Regions from separate parts of the Pseudomonas atacamensis genome, predicted to be linked through region 2. Evidence: predicted binding sites of a transcription regulator. Region 2 holds the regulator's gene; the other holds the start of a gene.
What was found. The regulator FliA, encoded in region 2, starts transcription of late flagellar genes. The targets are predictions, from matches to a motif close to CTAAAGTTTNNNNNNNNNNNGCCGNTAA.
Positions count from the first base shown of each region.

Region 1: a site for FliA is predicted at 2,535-2,562, ahead of JWU58_RS04875 (methyl-accepting chemotaxis protein). Genes of this name have one in related genera too.

Region 1 covers NZ_CP070503.1:1,046,010-1,049,739, reverse strand. The annotation lists gene JWU58_RS04880 (NAD(P)/FAD-dependent oxidoreductase) at 1-681, shown strand, start outside; gene JWU58_RS04875 (methyl-accepting chemotaxis protein) at 838-2,463, opposite strand; tRNA gene JWU58_RS04870 (tRNA-Pro) at 2,625-2,701, opposite strand; tRNA gene JWU58_RS04865 (tRNA-Lys) at 2,799-2,874, opposite strand; tRNA gene JWU58_RS04860 (tRNA-Pro) at 2,880-2,956, opposite strand; tRNA gene JWU58_RS04855 (tRNA-Asn) at 2,966-3,041, opposite strand; gene clpB (ATP-dependent chaperone ClpB) at 3,339-3,730, opposite strand, start outside.
Region 2 covers NZ_CP070503.1:4,350,634-4,354,363, reverse strand. The annotation lists gene flhF (flagellar biosynthesis GTPase FlhF) at 1-486, shown strand, start outside; gene fleN (flagellar synthesis regulator FleN) at 603-1,433, shown strand; gene fliA (RNA polymerase sigma factor FliA) at 1,430-2,170, shown strand; gene JWU58_RS19835 (chemotaxis response regulator CheY) at 2,338-2,709, shown strand; gene JWU58_RS19830 (protein phosphatase CheZ) at 2,728-3,516, shown strand; gene JWU58_RS19825 (chemotaxis protein CheA) at 3,570-3,730, shown strand, end outside.

The DNA of each region.
Region 1 (3,730 bases), 2.6 Mb from region 2:
ATGCACATCACGCTGATCGAAGCCGGCCCACGGGTGCTGCCTGCCCTGCCGGAGCGCATCAGCGGGCCGGTGCACAAGACCCTGGAAAAGCTCGGGGTCAATGTGATGACCAACGCAGCAGTCAGCGAAGTGACTGCCGACAGCCTGATCACCGCCGATGGCAACGAGATCAAGGCCAGCCTGAAAGTCTGGGCTGCCGGCATTCGCGCACCGGGTTTCCTCAAGGACATCGACGGTCTGGAAACCAACCGCATCAATCAGCTGCAAGTGCTGCCGACTCTGCAAACCACGCGCGACGAAAACATCTTTGCCTTCGGTGACTGCGCGGCCTGCCCGCAACCGGGTACCGATCGCAACGTGCCGCCACGGGCACAAGCGGCGCATCAACAGGCGTCGCTGCTGGCCAAGTCGCTGAAATTGCGCATCGAAGGCAAGACCCTGCCGGAGTACAAATACACCGACTACGGCTCGCTGATCTCGCTGTCGCGTTTTTCTGCTGTGGGTAACTTGATGGGTAACCTGACCGGCAGCGTCATGCTCGAAGGCTGGCTGGCGCGGATGTTCTATGTGTCGCTGTACCGTATGCACCAGATGGCGCTGTACGGGCCGTTCCGCACGGCGATGCTGATGCTGGGCAGCAAGATTGGTCGTGGCACCGAGCCGCGTCTGAAACTGCACTAAAACGCCAACCTGTGGGAGCGAGCCTGCTCGCGAAAGCGGTGGGTCTGTCAACACTGTCGTTGAATGATCCGGCCCCTTCGCGAGCAGGCTCGCTCCCACATCGTTTCGTGCTGTTCTCAAATCAGTGGGCGAAGGCCTGCAATGAATCGCTGTTCATCACAGCTGGAAGCGCCGCACCATGCCCTGTAGCGCATTGGCCAGTTGCGACAGTTCGTGGCTCGATGCGCTGGTCTGATCAGCCCCCGCAGCCGAACGCACCGACAGGTCGCGAATATTCACCAGATTGCGATCCACTTCCCGCGCCACTTGCGCCTGCTCCTCGGCGGCGCTGGCGATCACCAGGTTGCGCTCGTGAATCTCGTGCACCGACGCCGTGATCGTCACCAACGCCTCACCTGCCCGCTCTGCAAGAACCAGCGTGCTCGCCGCACGAGATGCGCTGGCCTGCATTGATTCCAGCGCCTGGCTCGAACCGCTGCGCATGCCTTGCACCATCTGTTCGATTTCCTGCGTCGATTGCTGGGTGCGATACGCCAGCGCGCGCACTTCGTCGGCTACCACCGCAAAGCCGCGACCGCTTTCACCGGCGCGTGCTGCTTCGATGGCAGCGTTGAGCGCCAGCAGATTGGTCTGCTCGGCGATGGCGCGAATCACGTCCAGAACCTTGCCGATGTCCTGCGACTGATTGGCCAGCGACTGCACCAGTTCACCGGTGTTCTGCACATCACTGGCCAGCGCATTGATCGCGCTGGCGGTTTCGCTGACGCGCTCCTGGCCCAATTGCGCCGATTGACTCGACTGGCGCGTGGCATCGGACGTCGACACCGCGTTGCGCGCGACTTCCTCCACCGCAGCGGTCATCTCATTGACCGCAGTGGCAGCTTGTTCGATTTCGTTGTTCTGCTCTTGCAGGCCTTGGGTGCTGTCGACGGTGACGGCACTCAGTTCGTCAGCGGCGGTGGCCAGTTGTGTGGCTGAGCCGCTGATACCTTGCAGCGTCTCGCGCAGGTTTTGTTGCATCGTCGCCAAGGCTTTGAGCAAGCGGCTGACTTCGTCGTTGCCATGGGTTTCGATCGGCCGCGTGAGATCGCCCTTGGCGACACTTTCTGCGGCATCCACGGCGCTGCTCAGCGGGCGCACGATACTGCGCGTGAGCAACATCGCCAGCGCCACCGTGGCCAGCGCTGCCAAGGCAATGAAAAGAGTAACGATGGTGCGCGAGGTTTCATAATGCGCGGCGGACTTCTCGCTTTCGGCAGCGACCTGGCGGGCGAACAGATCGGCGAGATCATTGAGCTGTTTGCCGGAGCCGTCGACCACGGTCTTCATGTCAACCAGGAGCAATTTGGTCAGCTCGTCACGCTTGCCTTGCTCGGCAAGGGTGAATGACTGGGCAATGCCAGTGCGATAGGCGGCGAAGGTTTTCTTGAACTGGTCATACAGCTGCCGGCCTTCGGCAGTGTCGACCAGTTTGTCGTAGGCGGCGATCTTCTCGCTCAGTTCCTTGTCGCGGGTGTCCATCTGGCCGCGATAGGTGGCGATATTGGCCGGATCCTGATCGAGCGCCATGCGCAGGGAGATGGTGCGGATGCGCAGCATCAGTTCGCGGATCTCGTCGCCGCCACGGATGCTCGGCAACCAACGGTTCTCCACCGCTACCTCACTGTCGCGAATGCTCGACATCTGTCCCAGCGCAAACACGCCGAGCAAGGCCACCAACACCGCGATCAGGGCAAATCCCAGGGCAGCCCGGGGAGCAATATTCAACTGACGAAGCAACATGACGAACGCCCTTATTCTTGTAATGGCCAGATCAAGGGGCGAAGCGTTGGCAGTCCCCTCGTGTTAGCGGGCTATCGGCAGGTTGTATGACGACTTGAAGGGATTCAGCTTTCGGCAGGCAAAAAAAATCCCCGTATCTTTCGATACGAGGATTTTCAATATGGTCGGGGTAAGGGGATTCGAACTCCTGACATCCTGCTCCCAAAGCAGGCGCGCTACCGGACTGCGCTATACCCCGGTAAAAAAAAGGCGACCTTTCAAAGATCGCCTTCTTCGATCAGCGCTTTTGGCCTCTGATCTTAAGATTCGATCCCAGCGCAAACTGGTTTCAAAAATGGTGGGTCGTGTGGGATTCGAACCTACGACCAATTGGTTAAAAGCCAACTGCTCTACCAACTGAGCTAACGACCCAAATATGGTCGGGGTAAGGGGATTCGAACTCCTGACATCCTGCTCCCAAAGCAGGCGCGCTACCGGACTGCGCTATACCCCGGTTTGAAATTGGCTCCGTGACCAGGACTCGAACCTGGGACCCAATGATTAACAGTCATTTGCTCTACCGACTGAGCTATCACGGAACTACATATTTCAATTTACAGCGGTGAAGCTTTGTTGCATCTCGCCACCCGTTCGCATCGCTGCGTTCGTGTGTCTGAGGCGCGCTATTCTACAACCTAGAACACCTCTGTCAACCCCCTAAATTGCTTTCAAGTTAATGATTTGCAACTTATTTCAGATTCCAACCCGGTGGGTTGAAACGCTGCCGGTGACTGACTGCGGGGCGCACTTTACAAGCCTTTTCCTTTGAGTTCAACAGCCTGGCGAAAAAAAGGCCTCGCAATGCGAGGCCTTCCCGGTTTCATTGCTGCTGAGGCTTAGCCGAAAACGATTTCGTCGTTCTCGACCTTGCCGGTGGCGGTGTCGCCAGGCATGAAATGACCCGACAGGATCAACTGTGCCAGCGGGTTTTCGATCCAGCGCTGGATCGCCCGTTTCAAAGGACGTGCGCCATACACCGGGTCGTAACCGACGGCGATCAGCTTGTCCATCGCTTCCGGGCTCAGCTCCAGCTTCAGCTCGCGCTCAGCCAGACGGCTGCGCAGGCGACCCAACTGGATCTCGGTAATCCCGGCGATCTGATCCCGCGCCAACGGCTCGAAGATCACCACCTCGTCGACCCGGTTGATGAACTCCGGACGGAAGTGCGACGTCAGCGCGTCCATCACAGCAGCGCGCTGCGCCTCGCGATCACCGACCAGCTCCTGGA
Region 2 (3,730 bases):
GTGACGCACGTCGATCCGGGTCAGTCGCTGGTGCAGGCATTGGATCCACTGCTACGCAAACGCGTGGTTTTGATCGATACTGCCGGCCTGCAAGCCAGTGATCCGGCGTTGCGCATGCAGCTTGAGAGCCTGGCCGGGCGTGGCATTCGCTCAAAAAATTATCTGGTCCTGGCAACCACCAGCCAGAAACAGGTTCTAACCGCCGCTTATCACAGTTACAAGCGTTGCGGGCTGGCCGGCTGCATCCTGACTAAACTGGATGAAACGGCCAGTCTCGGCGAAGTGTTGAGCCTGGCGATCAGTCATGAATTGCCGGTCGCGTATCTGACCGATGGCCCACGGATTCCGGATGATCTGCATCTGCCGCGCCGTCATCAACTGGTCAGCCGCGCCGTCAGCGTGCAAATGCAGGAAGAACCCAGCGAAGAAGCCATGGCTGACATGTTCGCTGATATCTATCACAGCCCGACCAAGCAGGTTGGCTGAGGTAATCATGAACAGTTTTTGTACCTACATCGATGGTCTGCCACGCATTGTTCCGATCAGGAACGCGCAGCCAGTAATGTGGCCTCCGTCTATGCAAGACAAGGTAAAGAAATAACATGGGCAGCATGCATCCCGTACAGGTGATCGCGGTGACCGGCGGCAAAGGTGGCGTCGGCAAGACTAACGTGTCAGTGAACTTGTCGCTGGCGCTGGCAGAGCTTGGCCGTCGGGTCATGCTGCTGGACGCCGACCTGGGCCTGGCGAACGTCGACGTTCTGCTGGGGCTGACACCCAAGCGCACACTGGCCGACGTTATCGAAGGCCGTTGCGAACTGCGCGACGTGCTGTTGCAGGGCCCGGGCGGGATTCGCATCGTGCCGGCGGCCTCCGGCACGCAGAGCATGGTGCACCTGAGCCCGGCGCAACACGCCGGCCTGATCCAGGCGTTCAGCGACATCGGCGACAATCTCGACGTGCTGGTGATCGACACCGCTGCGGGTATTGGTGACTCGGTAGTCAGTTTCGTTCGTGCCGCCCAGGAAGTGTTGCTGGTGGTCTGCGACGAGCCGACTTCGATCACCGATGCTTACGCGCTGATCAAGTTGCTCAACCGCGATTACGGCATGAACCGCTTCCGCGTGCTGGCCAACATGGCGCAGAGCCCGCAGGAAGGGCGCAACCTGTTCGCCAAGTTGACCAAGGTCACGGATCGCTTCCTTGACGTCGCCCTACAATACGTCGGCGCGGTGCCGTACGACGAAAGCGTGCGCAAAGCGGTGCAGAAGCAGCGCGCCGTCTACGAAGCCTTTCCCCGTTCCAAGTGCGCGCTGGCCTTCAAGGCCATCGCCCAGAAGGTCGACACCTGGCCGCTGCCGGCCAACCCGCGCGGGCATCTGGAATTTTTCGTCGAGCGTCTCGTGCAGCAAACCGCAGGGCCTGTGATATGACCGCCAGTGGCATGAATCTTTACAAAAAGTCGGCGCGTGACGCGCAATACGAATTGATCGAGCGTTACGCGCCACTGGTCAAGCGCATTGCCTATCACTTGCTGGCGCGCCTGCCGGCCAGCGTGCAGGTCGAAGACCTGATCCAGGCCGGGATGATCGGTTTGCTCGAAGTCTCGACCAAATACGACGCCAGCAAAGGCGCCAGTTTCGAAACGTACGCGGGCATTCGAATCCGCGGCGCGATGCTCGATGAAGTGCGCAAAGGGGATTGGGCGCCACGCTCGGTTCACCGTAATACCAGGATGGTCAGCGACGCGATTCGCTCGATTGAAGCTAAAACCGGCCGTGACGCTAAAGATCACGAGGTTGCGGCCGAACTCCAATTGAGTCTCGACGATTACTACGGGATTCTGAATGACACCTTGGGCAGTCGCCTGTTCAGTTTCGACGACCTCTTGCAGGACGGCGAACACGAAGGGCTGCACGAGGATGGCGCGAGTGCTCATATGGAGCCGTCACGCGATCTGGAAGATGAACGCTTCCAGGCGGCGCTGGCGGACGCGATTGCCAATTTGCCGGAGCGTGAGCGACTGGTGTTGGCGCTGTACTACGACGAAGAGCTGAACCTCAAGGAAATCGGTGAAGTCCTTGGCGTCAGTGAATCGCGGGTCAGCCAGTTACACAGCCAGTGCGCGGCCCGTCTGCGGGGGCGTTTGGGGGAGTGGCGAGCGCGCTGAAGGCAGTGTGGGGACACTGCGAAACGAGGCTGGTGCGGTGATGAACGGCGCCGGTCTCGATCCGTTGTGCTCCAGACAAACTTCGAGTGCTATGCCGATTGATTGAAGTGGCGCGTCCAGGTGCTGGGCGCGTTTAAGACTGCTTGGAGGTCGAATTGAACAAAGACATGAAAATCCTCATCGTTGATGACTTCTCAACGATGCGGCGGATCATCAAGAACCTGCTGCGCGATCTTGGGTTCACCAACACCGTCGAGGCCGACGATGGCGTAACCGCCATTCCGGTGCTCAACAGCGGCAGCATCGACTTTCTGGTAACAGACTGGAACATGCCGGGCATGACCGGTATCGACCTGCTGCGTCACGTGCGCGCTGATGAAAAACTCAAGCACCTCCCGGTGTTGATGGTTACTGCTGAAGCCAAGCGTGAGCAGATCATCGAGGCCGCCCAGGCCGGTGTGAACGGTTACGTGGTCAAACCTTTCACGGCTCAAGCGTTGAAAGACAAAATCGAGAAGATTTTCGAACGCATCGGCTGATGAATGCGCGGGGGAGCTATGGAGCATAACGAATCATCACAGGGCGATTTCGAATCGACCCTGAAAAAACACGCGGTCGAACTGGTCGAGAGCCTTGAAAAAGGCAGGTTCGGCGACGCGGTGCAACTGATCCATGAGCTCAATCAGACCCGTGACCGCGGCCTGTATCAGGAAGTGGGCAAGCTCACACGTGAACTGCACAGTGCGATCGTCAATTTCCAGATCGATCCGCACATGCCGCAGGCCGAGGAAGTGTCGCAAATCACCGACGCCACCGAACGCCTGGGCTATGTGGTCAAGCTGACGGAAGCCGCGGCCAACCGCACCATGGATCTGGTGGAAAGCGCCACGCCGGTGGTCAACAGTCTCGCTGATGAAGCGCAGACGTTGAGCGCCGATTGGGGCCGCTTCATGCGTCGCGAGGTCGGGGCTGAAGAGTTCCGCGAACTGGCGCGCCGGGTCGACGGTTTTCTGTCACGCAGCAGCACGGACAACCGTGCGGTGTCGAGCAACCTCAACGACATCCTGCTGGCTCAGGATTACCAGGACCTCACAGGTCAAGTGATCAAGCGTGTGACCCAACTGGTCACCGAAGTCGAAAGCAATCTGCTCAAACTCGTGCTCATGGCCAGTCAGGTCGACCGCTTTGCGGGCATCGAACATGACCGCGCCGCAATGCTTGCTGAAAAAGATCCACAAAAACATCTCTCGCAGGGTGAAGGTCCGCAGATTCATGCCGATAAACGAGAAGACGTTGTGTCCGGTCAGGACGATGTGGACGATTTGTTATCCAGCCTTGGATTCTAGAGTTTCGGAATTCGGGTTTTTTGGGTTTTTAGACCTGTAGGAGCACCCCATTAATGAGCTTCGGCGCCGATGAAGAGATCCTTCAGGATTTCCTGGTTGAGGCCGGCGAGATTCTTGAGCAACTGTCCGAACAACTGGTCGAGCTTGAAAGCCGCCCGGATGATGCAGATCTGCTCAATGCAATTTTTCGCGGTTTCCACACTGTAAAAGGGGG